Regions from separate parts of the Neorhizobium sp. T6_25 genome, predicted to be linked through region 2. Evidence: predicted binding sites of a transcription regulator. Region 2 holds the regulator's gene; the other holds the start of a gene.
The links. Region 2 encodes PhoB, which activates phosphate uptake and scavenging genes when phosphate is short. Its sites were predicted from a motif close to TGTCATNNANCTGTCAT; they were not measured.
Positions count from the first base shown of each region.

Region 1: ppk2 (polyphosphate kinase 2) is a predicted target of PhoB. The motif match lies at 3,071-3,087, and genes of this name have one in related genera.

Region 1 is NZ_PVBL01000026.1:10,892-18,142, reverse strand. It holds gene C5L10_RS26450 (nitronate monooxygenase family protein) at 1-582, opposite strand, end outside; gene C5L10_RS26445 (hypothetical protein) at 831-2,060, shown strand; gene ppk2 (polyphosphate kinase 2) at 2,064-2,945, opposite strand; gene phoR (phosphate regulon sensor histidine kinase PhoR) at 3,227-4,408, shown strand; gene C5L10_RS26430 (PACE efflux transporter) at 4,538-4,975, opposite strand; gene C5L10_RS26425 (GcrA family cell cycle regulator) at 5,162-5,698, opposite strand; gene C5L10_RS26420 (aspartate aminotransferase family protein) at 6,106-7,251, shown strand, end outside.
Region 2 is NZ_PVBL01000015.1:139,767-147,017, forward strand. It holds gene C5L10_RS20255 (substrate-binding domain-containing protein) at 259-1,293, shown strand; gene pstC (phosphate ABC transporter permease subunit PstC) at 1,479-2,963, shown strand; gene pstA (phosphate ABC transporter permease PstA) at 2,960-4,279, shown strand; gene pstB (phosphate ABC transporter ATP-binding protein PstB) at 4,293-5,108, shown strand; gene phoU (phosphate signaling complex protein PhoU) at 5,154-5,867, shown strand; gene phoB (phosphate regulon transcriptional regulator PhoB) at 5,889-6,572, shown strand; gene C5L10_RS20285 (winged helix-turn-helix domain-containing protein) at 6,587-7,251, shown strand, end outside.

The DNA.
Region 1 (7,251 bases), on a different contig from region 2:
TTGGGCGGCAAGGATGCCGCCGCCGGTGGCGATCGCGCCGGCGAGCAGCAGCGGCCCGTCGAACCATTCCCGGATTTCCTGCACCAGCGCGAAAGGCGACAGCGTGCCGGCATGCCCGCCGGCGCCGGCAGCGACCGCGATTAGCCCGTCGGCGCCCTTGCGGATCGCCGAATTGGCGTGGCGGTTGTTGATGATGTCGTGCAGCACGATGCCGCCATAGGAGTGCACGGCGGCATTCACCTCCGGCACGGCGCCGAGCGAGGAGATGACGATCGGCACCTTGTATTTCACGCACATCATCAGGTCGTGCTCCAGGCGCTTGTTGGAGGTATGGACGATCTGGTTGACGGCAAAGGGTGCGGCAGGCCTGTCGGGGTTGGCGGCGTTATGGGCGGCAAGATCCTCGGTGATCATGGCCAGCCACTCGTCGAGCTGGCTTTCCGGCCGCGCATTGAGCGCCGGAAAGGCGCCGACGACGCCTGCCTTGCATTGCGCCAGTGTCAGTTCCGGATGGGAAATGATGAACAGCGGCGACGCGACCACGGGCAGGCGGAGCCTGTCCTTGAGGACTGCTGGAAGCATGGATCAAAAACCTCCCGATTGACCTTTACGCAAACGTAAATCCGTCTACCAGATCGCGGCAGCCTCGAAAAGCCGGTGGAAAGATTTTCGAAGCAGATCTCCGCAACGCCCGGCAGGGGCTCCCGACATATCCTGTCCTTATTTTTCGCCATGGTGCAGTCGAAGGCGGTGCTTGCAGTTCCGCGGCGGAGGGGTTACCGAAACGTAAACTCCCGCGCGGTGGGAATGACGATGAAGAAGGACCGGCAGTGAGCGGTTTGGAAACGGCCATCAGAAACGCACTGGATCGCTCGAACCGGGCGGACCGGGAGATCAGGGCGCGTATTTATCAGTCGGCGCGCCAGGCACTGGACGCCGGCCTTCGCAAGCAAGGCGTTACCGACCGGTTGATCATCATGCAGCAGCATGAACTCCTGGAGCGGAAGATTCACGAGATCGAAATGGCGGAAGTCGAGCGCCTGGTGGAACCGGCGCCGGGACCCGCCGTGGAGCTCGAACCGGAACTGCCATACGCCGCGGAACCCATGGCGGTGGAGTCTCCGGTCATGCCGGCCAGCTCGCGGCCGGAAGCGCCGCAACGGCCGGCGGCACCTTCACCTGTCGCGCCGTCCATCGATACCGTTTCGAGTGAGACGCGCGCTCCATCTGCTGCTGCGGCTATGTCCTCCGGCGATCTTGGCGGCGTCAGCCCCGCGCGCGGTGAGCGGGTCGAAGCCGAGCAATTCCAGCCGGAACCTCCGCCGAAGACGGCAAAGCCGGGCAAGCCGAACAGGAACGCCCGCCCGTCCTCCGATAGCGGCCTGGACGTTCCCCCGGAACGGGCCGCCAAACCGCGAAAGCGTCGGGGTTTCCTGTCGCATCTCCTGACCTGGGTCATCACCCTTGGCGTGGTCGGCGGCGCCTGCTGGTGGTTCTATCAATCCGGTCTGGTGCAGTCGATCGTCGAAGAAGCGATGAAGTCGGCCGACCGCTCGGTCGCCGGCCAGGCGGCGGGAGGCCCGGTCGCCTTCGATCCGCGCCGCGGTTTTTCCGACGAGTGGGTGGAAATCTTCGTGCCCTCCAAGGCGGCGGAAATGAAAGCCGGCGGCCAGGCGAAAGTCGAGGCGGTGGCCGCATCGGAAGGGCAGGCCGTGCGCATCGCATCGGCAACGTCAGGCGACGGCGGTGATGTCTCGGTCGAAGTGCCGCCGGAAGTGCTGCGCGAAATGGCCGGCAAGAGTTCGACGGTGGCTCTGACCCTGCAGTCGGGGCAGGACAGTTCCGTGCAATTATCAGTCCGCTGCGATTTCGGAAGCCTCGGCAACTGCAGCCGTCATCGCTTTACGGCAACGCAGGAGAAGCTGGAGGCGCTCTTCCGCGTGACCTTCGAGCGGTCGCTTGCCCCCAACCGGCCCGGCCGCCTGATCTTCAACAGCGGTATCGACGGCGCGGACCGGGCGGTGCTGCTCTATTCGGTGCGCATCCTGCCCGGCCAATGACCTTTATTTGAGGAATTTCGGGCCGAAACCGAAGATCTTGTCGTCGATCTCGCCGATGGCGTCCTTGTCCTTGCCCTCATAGTCGAGCGACAGCAGGATATGGCGAATGACGTTGAGACGGGCGCGGCGCTTGTCGTTGGCACGCACGACCGCCCATGGCGTCTCCTCGTTGTGGGTCCTTTCGAGCATCGCGTCGCGCTTCTCGGTATAGTCATCCCACTTGTGGAGCGCGGCGATATCCATCGGCGACAGTTTCCAGATCTTGAGCGGATCGTGCCGCCGGTCATGGAAACGCTTGAGCTGCATTTCGCGGCCGATATCCAGCCAGAACTTGAAGAAGATGATGCCTTCGTCGGAAATCGTGTCCTCGAAGCGCGGAACCGCCTTCATGAAATCCTTGTACTGTTCCGGCGTGCAGAAGCCCATCACCGGCTCGACCCCGGCCCGGTTATACCAGGAGCGGTCGAACAGCACGATCTCCCCGGATGTCGGGAAATGCGAGATGTAGCGCTGGAAATACCACTGGCCGGCCTCGGTCTCGGTCGGCTTGTTGAGCGCCACCACGCGGGCCGAACGCGGATTGAGGTAGGCATTGATCGAAAAGATCGTGCCGCCCTTGCCGGCCGCATCACGCCCCTCGAACAGCGCTATCATCCGCTTGCCGGTCGCCTTCAGCCAGAACTGCACCTTGACGAGCTCGACCTGCAGCTTTTCCAGCTGCTTTGCGTATTTGTCCTTGTCCAGCTTGTCATCATGGGGATATCCGCCGGAGCCGAGCGCATGCTCCTCGATCCACGCCGGCAGCACCGGGTCGTCGATATCGAACTGCTTGAGCTTGCCGTTGATGTCGATGCTGACTGCCCGGCTTTCGGTTTTATCCGCCATGATAGTGCTTCCTCCGATCGATCCGCCGCATGGGGGTGGTAGCCGATATGTAACGCAAGTTCGAAATTCCGCTACTCTCCGGATAGCGCCAATTTTCCAATATCCCAACGGAAGCGATGTATATCTGTCATGCAAGAGATATATGAGCGCGTGTTCAACCTGTGAAAGCTGCGAGTGTGCCTGTGGAGTCGGTACTGGAGAAATGGCGTCGGGGTCTGGGCACGCTCGTTGCGAGGGCCCGCCAGGAACGCGCTCTGTTGCTGCTTCTGACCCTCCTGGCGATGATCGCGTTCCTGATCGGCATGGACTGGGTGGGCGTCCTGGTGGGCTGGCTGCTCCTGGTTCTGGTCGTCGTCGGCCGCAAGCCCGTCGTCCTTCCGCCGCCGGCGCTCGATGTCGTCGAGAAAGAGCAGCCGGGCTTCCAGCCGTTACCCCAGGTGGCGGCAACGCTCGGTGCCTTGGATATTCCGGCTTTCGTGCTCGGCGAGGACGTCACGGTCCTCTATCAGAACAAGGCTGCCGAAAGGGCCTTTGGAGTTCTTTCTCCCGGTTCGCACCTTTCGGCACGGCTGCGGTCCCCCGGCATTCTCGACATGGTGCGGGAAACCATCGCGACTGATGAGCCCAACCAGATCGAGCATTCCGAGCGGTTGCCTTCCGAGCGCGTCTATACCCTGCGCATCGCGCCGATCGATCTCGGCCAACCGGTCCAGCAAAGCTCCGACGGAGTGGCGCAGAAGCTCTATCTCCTCTCTTTCAGGGATATTTCGGAATTGCGCCGCATCGATCGGATGCGTTCGGATTTCGTCGCCAATGCCAGCCATGAACTGCGCACCCCGCTTGCCTCGTTGCGAGGCTTCATCGAGACCCTGCAGGGGCCGGCGCGCTCCGATCCTGCCGCGCACGAGCGGTTCCTCGCCATTATGTTCGACCAGGCAACGCGCATGAGCCGTCTTGTCGACGATCTCATGTCGCTGTCGCGCCTGGAGCTCAAATCCCATATCGCACCGGACCAGACGATCGACCTGAAGCCGCTGATCGGTCATGTGCGGGACGCGCTGGTGCCGCTCGCCGATGATCTCGGGGTGGAAATCCGCACGCATCTGCCGGAAGGCAAGGTGGAAGTGCTGGGCGACCGCGACGAGCTCGTCCAGGTTTTCGAAAATCTGATCGAGAACGCCTGCAAGTACGGCCAGGAAGGCAAGTTCGTGGACGTTTACCTCAGGAACGGCGCTTCCGATCCGGTGGAAGTGACGGTTGTCGACCAGGGCCCGGGCATTCCGGCCGAGCACGTTCCGAGGCTGACCGAGCGCTTCTACCGGGTCAGCGTGGCCGACAGCCGTTCCAAGAAAGGCACGGGCCTCGGCCTTGCAATCGTCAAGCACATCCTGACCCGCCACAGAGCCCGTCTGATCGTGAAGTCGGAAGTCGGCAAGGGAAGCGAGTTCACCGTCAGGTTCTGACAAAAGGGAGTGCTATCGACGTCCCATGTCCGGCGCCTCGGGAAAGCGCTCAACTTCTCCAAACATGCAGGGTGTCATCCGCACCGTCCGCGGCGCGGACTATTCGATGGAAACCTCAAGGAGGCGGCGTCAGGCTGCCTCGGTCTGCCGTTGCCATTCCGGCAGCGGAAAGATGCGGTCATAGGCCCAGTTGAACACGAAGGCATAGACCACGTAGAAGACCGCGAACGACACGTCCATCGTCAGTGCATGCATGAGGCTGATGCCGAGATACCAGGCGATCAGCGGCAGAAGCGCGATCAGCAGGCCAAGTTCGAACAGCACCGCATGCGCCACGCGTATTGCGGTGTTTTTCTGCGTGCCGCCGGTAAAGCGCTGCATCAGGTGGTCGAAGCCGAGATTGTAGAGATAGTTCCAGCCGGTGGCGATCGTCGCACTGCCGATGCCGACCACGCCGATATCGGCGGCCGGCATGCCGAAGGCGAAGGCGCCGAGCGGTGTGATGAGAGCGAGCCCGATCAGTTCGAAGCTGATGGCATGGCGGATACGGTCGCGAGTCGAGCGCATGATGACCTCCTGGGTGCTTTCCGGGTCGTCCCGGAGTTTTTGCCCGAATGGGGGAGGTCGTCCTCGCCGTCTTTGAGATAGGTGCAATGCCGATCCGGAGCAAGGCTTGGCCAGCATATCTGCCATGCGCAACAAAAAAGCGGGCCTGAGCCCGCCTTCGATCTTGTCCTCGTGTCGCGCCGCCGCTCAGACCCGAGCAGCAACCTTGCGGCGCTCGTTGACCGGCTGGTAGGCGAGCTTTGCGTGATAGCCGCAATAGGGCGATGCATCCGGGGATTCACAGCCGCAGAAGTGGAAGTCGTCCTTGAGCGGATCGCCGACCGGCCACTTGCAGGTGCGCTCGGTAAGTTCGGTCAATGCAAGGCGACGGGAGATCGGCACCACCACGTTGGAGGCGGGACGATATTCCATCTCCTGATAGGGTTCGATTTCGACCTCTTCCTTGACCATCGTCGCACCGACGGCGCGGGTAACGGTCCGGGTCGTGACGCGCGACGCATAATTCGGAGCCCGCGGCGCCGACGTGGTGCGCTTGGCCGCTGCTGAACGGCCCGTCGCTACCGTGCCGCCGGCTTTCGCCCGGCCCGGCAGGCTGAGACGGTGCACCTTGCCGATAACGGCATTTCGGCTTACGCCTCCAAGTTGCGCTGCGATCTGGCTGGCGCTGAGGCCCTCCGACCATAATCTTTTGAGCTTCTCGACACGCTCGTCTGTCCAGTTCATGCCCGTTCTCCGCCTTTGAACGTTGCTGGCATGCAGAATCCTTCCACCTTTGCTGCGAATTCATTTCGCAGCACCCACTATATCTATGCTTGAGGTGACTAGTTCCGCCGCATGCAGTCTAGTAATTGATCTTTAACCTAGTGTGAGGCTGACTCCGTGGCAAGAGTCGGGGGAATCTGCGGGAATCGATTTCGTGGTTTTCCCCAACTTGCTGTCGGGGAGAGTCATTTTTGTCACATTGGCCGGCGCCTGCCGCTTTCCGGCCCGGGCCTGCCCAAAACGCCGAGCTTTGTTGACATTGATGGCCTAAACCCCGATAGTGCCCCCGCCGCCCAGTGGGCGGCATTTTTGATTTTTTCGGCCCCTTCCATGGGCCTTTCTGGACTGCCTAGAGGAGTGATGTCGCCATGGCTGAAGCCGCGCTTTTCGACACTTTTGCCCGGGCTCCGCTGCGTTTCGAGCGCGGCGAGGGCGTATGGCTTGTGACGGAAAGTGGGGAGCGATATCTTGATTTCGGCTCCGGCGTCGCCGTCAATTCGCTTGGTCACGGCCACCCGCATCTCGTCGGCGCGCTGAAGGCGCAGGCCGACAAGGTCTGGCACACGTCCAACATCTTTGAGCAGCCGGGCCAGGAGACATTGTCGCGTCGTCTCGCCGACAATTCCTTCGCGGATAAGGTGTTCTTCACCAATTCCGGCGCCGAGGCGCTCGAATGTGCCATCAAGACCGCGCGCCGCTATCAGTTCGTGAAGGGCCATCCGGAGCGCTTCCATATCATTACCTTCGAAGGCGCCTTCCACGGCCGTACGCTGGCGACCATCGCCGCCGGCGGCCAGGCGAAGTATCTCGAAGGCTTCGGCCCGAAGGTCGAAGGCTTCGATCAGGTGCCGTTCGGCGACATGGACGCCCTGAAGGCTGCGATCACCGATGCGACCGCGGCTATTCTGATCGAGCCGATCCAGGGCGAGGGCGGTGTCCGGCCGGTTCCGAAGGAATTCCTCCAGGCGTTGCGCCAGGTCTGCGACGACAACGGTCTGCTGCTGATCTTCGACGAAGTGCAGACCGGCGTCGGCCGTTCCGGCAGGCTGTTCGCCTATGAATGGGCGGGCGTGGCGCCGGACATCATGGCGCTTGCCAAGGGCATCGGCGGCGGCTTCCCGCTCGGCGCATGCCTTGCCACGGCGGACGCCGCGTCCGGCATGACCGCTGGCACCCATGGCACGACTTACGGGGGCAATCCGCTCGCCACGGCGGTCGGCAATGCCGTGCTCGACGTGATCCTGGGCGACGGCTTCCTGGAAAACGTCCGCGACGTTGCCTTGGTGTTGCGGCAGGGGCTCGCGAGCCTCAAGGACCGCTTCCCCGACGTCATCGAGGATATTCGTGGTGAAGGCCTGCTGCTCGGCGTGAAGGCGAAGGTGCCCGCAGGTGATCTGGTTGCCGCCATACGCGGCGAGTACATGCTGACCATTCCGGCCGGCGACAATGTGGTGCGTCTCCTGCCACCGCTCACAGTCACAGCGGAGGAAGCCCGAGAGGGGCTTGCCCGCATC
Region 2 (7,251 bases):
GGCGATATCGCGGGGGGCCTATCTTCCTGGGCTTTCCCATCTGGGGAATGACCGCGCCGCCGGTGATCCTCGCCAATATTGCTGTCATAACCCATATCCGTCCTTTCTGCCGGAGCGGGCACGGAGGGTGCAAACCTGTGCAAATGCTGGGGCGCGTCCTTTTCACAAATGAAATAAATCTGTCACAAAACTGTAATGAGCAACAGATAGAGGGTAGCCGACGCCCAAGCGTCAATCCGAATTCCAAGGGAGAAATCCATGAAGAAGTATCTAGGAAGCTGCGCTGTAGCCGCAATTCTGCTGGCCACCGCAGGCGTCGCAACGGCTCGCGATCAGGTTCAGGTTGCCGGTTCCTCCACCGTTCTTCCCTATGCGAAGATCGTTGCGGAAGCTTTCGGCGAAGCCTTCCCGAAGTTCAAGACCCCGATCGTCGAGTCGGGCGGCACCGGCGCCGGCCTCAAGGAATTCTGCAAGGGCGTCGGCGAAGCCACGATCGACATTGCAAATGCTTCCCGCGCGATCAACAAGTCTGAAGCCGAAGCCTGCAAGGCGGCCGGCGTCACCGACGTCCAGGAAATCCGCATCGGCTACGACGGTATCGTTTTCGCGACCGCCAGCAGCAACGGCGACATGAAGCTCGAGCCGAAGGACATCTACAAGGCTCTCGCCGCTCAGGTCGTTGTTGATGGCAAGCTCGTCGCCAACCCCTACAAGAACTGGTCGGAGATCAACCCGACGCTTCCGAAGGGCCCGATCGCCGCCTACATCCCGGGCGAAAAGCACGGCACGCGCGAAGTTTTCGAACTGAACGTTCTTGCTGCAGGCTGCAAGGATTCCGGCGCAACCGACGTCATCGCCAAGGAGCTCGCTGAGAAGGCCGCCCAGACCAAGGCTTGCGTTGCTGTTCGCAAGGACGGCGTTGCCGTGGACATCGACGGCGACTACACCGAGACGCTCGCTCGTATCGCTGCCAACAAGACCGGCGTCGGCGTATTCGGCCTCGCTTTCTACGAAAACAACGCCGACAAGCTGAAGGTCGCCACCATGCGCGGCATCAAGCCGACCGCAGCCACGATCGCTGACGGCACCTATCCGGTTTCCCGTCCGCTGTTCTTCTACGTCAAGAAGGCTCACCTGGGCGTCGTCCCGGGCCTCAAGGAATACGTCGAGTTCTTCCTCTCCGACGACATGATCGGCCCTGACTCGCCGCTCATCGAGTACGGTCTGGTTGCCGCTCCGGACGCCCAGCGCGAACAGGCCCGCAAGGACTTTACCGCTGGCAAGACCATGTAATCAAAAGAACGGCGCCGCTCCTGGCGGCGCCGTTTCTCTCCGACCGCAGGCTTTTGCCTCGGTGGGGAATCGTCGGTTTTGCGGCGATGGTGTTGCGCGAGGCGCGACGGCGATGCGATCGGTTCCGATGAACGGAGCTGGGCGGTGATGGGTTGCCGCCGAAGGCGGTACGCCGGGGGATTATGATGAACACATCACTAATATTGTTGATTTTGGCGATAATCGGCATAGCCGGTTACGTCGCCGGTGCCCGGTATGCAATGGCACTGGTCGGAGGAATTTCCTCCAAACTTCATTCGCGGCCTGGATATTACGGTTCTTTTGTCGCCGTCTGGGCGATCTTGCCGGCCGTCGTCATTCTTTTTGTCTGGCTGGTCGCCAGCCCCATGTATATCAGCTCCTCGGTGCGCGGTGCGTTTCCCGAAGAGGTGAAAACCCAATCGCAGGCCGAGCAGGGCCTGAGCTACGGCATGATTACCTCGATTGCCCGCGGCATGAATGCGCTGACTGGCGACGAAATCGCCCGCATCGAGAATAATCCGGTGGAGCTTCGTGCTGCGCTTGGCGCCAAGGGCGTTCCGCTTGCGGGTGATCCGCAGCCCTTCATGGTCAAGGCCGCTGCCGAGCTGAACAGGATGACCTTCGTCAGCCGTATCCTCATGACGATCATTGTTCTGGGGGCTTCCATCGGCGGCGCCCTCTTTGCTTATCGCCAGATCGCGCCGCGCTTCCGCGCCCGCAACCGGGTGGAAAAAGTGATCCTCGGCAGCCTCGTCGTCGCGTCTTCGATCGCCATTCTGACCACCGTCGGCATCGTCGCATCGATGCTGACGGAAGCTGCCCACTTCTTCACCGCCATTCCCGCCTGGGAATTCTTCTTCGGCACGGTATGGGACCCGCGTTTTGCCGCTGCGGGTTCGGGTGGCTCCGAAGGTCAGTTCGGTCTCATTCCGCTGCTGCTCGGCACGCTCTATATCGGTTTCGTCGCGATGCTCTTCGCGGTTCCGATCGGTCTCTTTTCGGCAATCTACATGTCGGAATATGCTTCGCCGAAGGTCCGCTCGGTTGCCAAGCCGCTGCTCGAAGTGCTCGCCGGCATTCCGACCATCGTCTACGGCTTCTTCGCATTGACGACGGTCGGTCCGTTCCTTCGCGACATTTCTTCGCAGCTGAACGGCCTCGTCACCGGCGACTATGCCAACTTCATACAGGCACAGAGCGTTCTGACGGCTGGTTTCGTCATGGGCATCATGCTTATCCCCTATGTGTCCTCGCTATCGGACGACATCATCACGGCAGTGCCACGTGCCCTGCGTGACGGCTCGCTCGGTCTCGGCGCCACTCGGTCGGAAACCATCAAGAAGGTCGTCCTGCCGGCAGCTCTGCCGGGTATCGTCGGCGCTCTCCTGATGACCGCATCGCGCGCCGTCGGCGAAACCATGATCGTCGTGCTTGCGGCCGGTGTTGCCGCCCGCCTGCAGATCAATCCGTTCGAGCCGATGACGACCGTGACCGTCAAGATCGTCAACCAGCTGACGGGTGACCTTGAGTTCACCTCGCCGCAGACCCTGGTTGCCTTCGCGCTGGGCATCACGCTGTTCGCCATCACGCTTTGCCTCAACATCTACGCGCTCTATATCGTGCGCAAATACCGGGAGCAGTACGAATGACCGATGTGGTTTCTCCCGCCGCCGGCATCCCCAAGGCCAAGTCCGTCCGTCGCGATATCGGCATCAAGGGCCGCTACGCCGCCGAGCGTCGCTTCCGCGCCTATGGCATCGCCGCGCTTTCCTTCGGCATCATCTTCCTGATGCTTCTCCTGTGGTCGGTGGTCTCCAAGGGATACACCGCCTTCCAGCAGACCATGATCACCATGCCGGTCGAGTTCTCGCAGCAGATCATCGACCCGCAGAACGAAAGGGCCACCAACCCGCAGAAGCTGATGACGGCGAACTATCCGGTCGTCGCCCGCAACGCGCTCGCCAAGCTGCTCAACGTCAGCGTGGACGACCGTGTCGCAGCCCGCGCAGTCAGCCAGATGCTGTCGGATGGTGTCCGCGTTCAGCTGCGTGACCTGGTGGTCGCCAATCCGGCGATCATCGGAACGACGCAGACGGTAAGACTGCTCGCCTCCGGCGATATCGACTCGGCCTACAAGGGCCAGATCGACCTCAACGTCGGCCAGGAGAACCGCAAGATCAACGACCAGCAGCTCGGTTGGATGACGCAGCTCTCCGACAGCGGTGCGCTTGCCAAGCATTTCAACAGCGGCATTTTCGTCAACGGCGCATCGAGCCGTCCGGAAGCCGCCGGCGTCGGCGTCGCGCTCATCGGCTCGTTCTACATGATGCTGATCGTGCTTGTCCTGGCGCTGCCGATCGGCGTCGCCGCCTCGATCTATCTCGAGGAGTTCGCCCCGAAGAACAAGTTCACCGACCTGATCGAGGTGAATATCAACAACCTCGCGGCCGTTCCCTCGATCGTCTACGGTCTTCTCGGTCTGGCGGTCTTCGTCAACTTCATGGGCCTGCCGCGTTCCGCCTCCTTCGTCGGCGGTCTGGTGCTCACCCTCATGACGCTGCCGACGATCATCATCGCGACCCGCGCGGCGCTGAAGGCCGTGCCGCCTTCGATCCGGGCGGCGGCCCTCGGGCTCGGCGCATCGAAGATGCAGACGATCTTCCACCATGTCCTGCCGCTTGCCATGCCGGGCATCCTGACCGGCACCATCATCGGCCTGGCCCACGCACTCGGCGAAACCGCGCCGCTGCTGCTGATCGGCATGGTGGCCTTCGTCGCCAACTATCCGACCACGCCGCTTGACCCGTCGACGGCGCTGCCGGTCCAGATCTACATGTGGGCGAACGAAGCGGAGCGCGCGTTCGTCGAGCGTACCTCGGGAGCAATCATCATCCTGCTCCTGTTCCTCATCCTAATGAATGTTGGCGCAATTCTCTTGCGGCGTCGCTTCGAGCGGCGCTGGTAGAAGGAGTATGACAATGAATATGATGTCAGAATCGGCAGTAGAAAAGGCGCTGGACCAAAAGATGAGCGATGCTTCCCACAAGATGATCGGCAAGGACGTTTCGGTTTATTACGGCGAAAAGCGTGCGCTTTTCGACGTCAACCTCAACGTCCGCGAAAACACTGTGACGGCTCTCATCGGTCCTTCCGGCTGCGGCAAGTCCACCTTCCTGCGCTGCCTCAACCGCATGAACGACACGATCGAGAATTGCCGCGTCACAGGCAAGATCACCCTCGACACGGACGATATCTACGACAATAACATCGACGTCGTGGAACTTCGCGCCCGCGTCGGCATGGTGTTCCAGAAGCCGAACCCGTTCCCGAAGACCATCTACGAGAACATTTCCTACGGTCCGCGCATCCACGGTCTTTCCAAGAACAAGGCCGACATGGACCAGATCGTCGAGGCGAGCCTGCAGCGCGCCGGTCTCTGGGGCGAAGTGAAGGATCGCCTGCACGAATCCGGCACCGGCCTCTCCGGCGGCCAGCAGCAGCGTCTGTGCATCGCCCGTGCGATCGCCGTGTCGCCGGAAGTCATCCTCATGGACGAACCCTGCTCGGCTCTCGACCCGATCGCGACCGCCAAGGTTGAAGAACTCATCCATGAGCTGCGTGCCAACTACACGATCGTGATCGTGACGCATTCGATGCAGCAGGCTGCCCGCGTGTCGCAGCGCACCGCCATGTTCCATCTCGGCCAGCTCGTCGAGGAGAACGACACCGACAAGATGTTCACCAATCCCGACGATCAGCGCACCCAGGATTACATCATGGGCCGTTTCGGCTGATCCAGCCGATTGTGCCGCCTGAAAATCAATTTTGAGGACTAGAAGATGGCATCGACCCATATCCTGTCGGCTTATGACGACGAACTGAAATACCTGAGCCGCCGCATTTCCGAAATGGGTGGCCTCGCCGAGCAGATGTGCTCGGACGCCGTGCGGGCGCTGGTCAATTCCGACGCCGCACTCGCCCAGAAGGTCATCTCCGACGACGTGATCCTCGATCACGCCGAGCGCGAGATCGGCGACAAGGCGATCATCACGATCGCCCGCCGCCAGCCGGTTGCAGCCGACCTTCGCGAGATCGTCGGTTCGCTGCGCATCGCCTCCGATCTGGAGCGCGTCGGCGACCTTGGCAAGAACACCGCCAAGCGCGTCATCGCGGTTCAGGGCACCGGCGTTCCGCGCAAGCTCGCCCGCGGCCTCGAACATCTCTCCGATCTCGCCCTCGTGCAGCTCAAGGACGTCCTCGACGTCTATGCGACGCGTTCGGCGGAAAAGGCCGAGGCGATCCGCAGCCGCGACGAGGAAATCGACGCGATGTACACCTCGCTGTTCCGCGAACTCCTCACCTACATGATGGAGGATCCGCGCAACATCACCACCTGCACGCATCTTCTGTTCTGCGCCAAGAACATCGAGCGTATCGGCGACCACGCCACCAACATCGCCGAGACCATCTACTACATGACGACAGGCGCCCAGCCGGAAGGCGATCGTCCGAAGGACGACTCGTCGAACACGCTCGGCGCGATCACCGAATAGAACTGACGGAGCAGGCCAAGAATGCTGCCGAAAATCGCTGTCGTAGAAGACGAAGAGGCGCTGAGCGTGCTTCTTCGCTACAATCTGGAAGCCGAGGGTTATGAGGTCGATACCGTTTTGCGGGGCGACGAAGCCGAAATTCGGCTTCAGGAGCGGGTACCGGACCTTCTGATCCTGGACTGGATGCTGCCCGGCGTTTCCGGCATCGAACTCTGCCGCCGGCTGCGCATGCGCCCGGAAACCGAGCGCCTGCCGATTATCATGCTGACGGCCCGCGGCGAGGAGAGCGAACGTGTTCGCGGCCTCGCCACCGGCGCCGACGACTATGTGGTAAAACCCTTCTCGACGCCGGAACTGATGGCGCGCGTCAAGGCCATGCTGCGCCGGGCCCGTCCGGAGGTGCTCTCAAGCGTTCTCCGTTGCGGCGATATCGAACTTGATCGGGAAACCCATCGCGTCCACCGCAAGAGCCGCGAAGTGCGTCTGGGCCCGACCGAATTCCGCCTGCTCGAATTCCTGATGGCGGCGCCGGGGCGGGTCTTTTCCCGCTCGCAGCTTCTGGACGGCGTCTGGGGCCATGACATCTACGTCGACGAGCGTACGGTCGACGTCCATGTGGGAAGACTCCGCAAGGCACTCAACTTCTCCAACATGCAGGATGTCATCCGCACCGTCCGCGGCGCCGGATACTCCATGGAAACATAGTTGGTGGCCACGAGATGAGCGCGCGGGTCCTGTTGGTCGACGACGACGAGTCGTTCCGCCTGATATTGCGGAAAGCCCTCGTGGCCGACAGCTTCGTCGTATCGATGCTGGCAAGTGGAGCCGAGATCTCAAATCGCTTGAAAGCGGTTCCGCCGGATATCCTGGTCATGAGTTCGGATCTTCCGGGCGTGCGAGGTCTCGAGGTGTGCCGCGAGGTGCGTCTCGACCCTGTCCTGTCGCGCCTTCCGATCATCCTCCTTGTGCCGTCGGGTGGCGAAGGCCTTCACCTCATAGCACTCGCGGCGGGTGCCGACGATTGCCTCCTAAAGCCATTCTCCCCGGTCGAGCTCGTTGTCCGTGTGAAGAACCTGCTCAGGCGCGTGAACCCGGCGCTTCTCGACCATATGCTGAAGGTCGGCGATCTCACGCTTGACCGGGAAGCCCATCGGGTTCACCGGCAGAAACGTGAGGTCAAGCTCGGGCCGAAGGAGTTCAAGCTCCTTGAATTCCTGATGCGGACGCCGGGCAAGGTCTATTCCCGCTCGGAGCTCAAGGCGTCCCTATGGGGCGACGACACGACTGTCGATGAGCGCGCCATCGATGTCCATATCGGCCGGCTTCGCAAAGTCATCAGCCTCGGCAAGTCCGACAACGTGATCCGGACCGTGCGCGGCGCCGG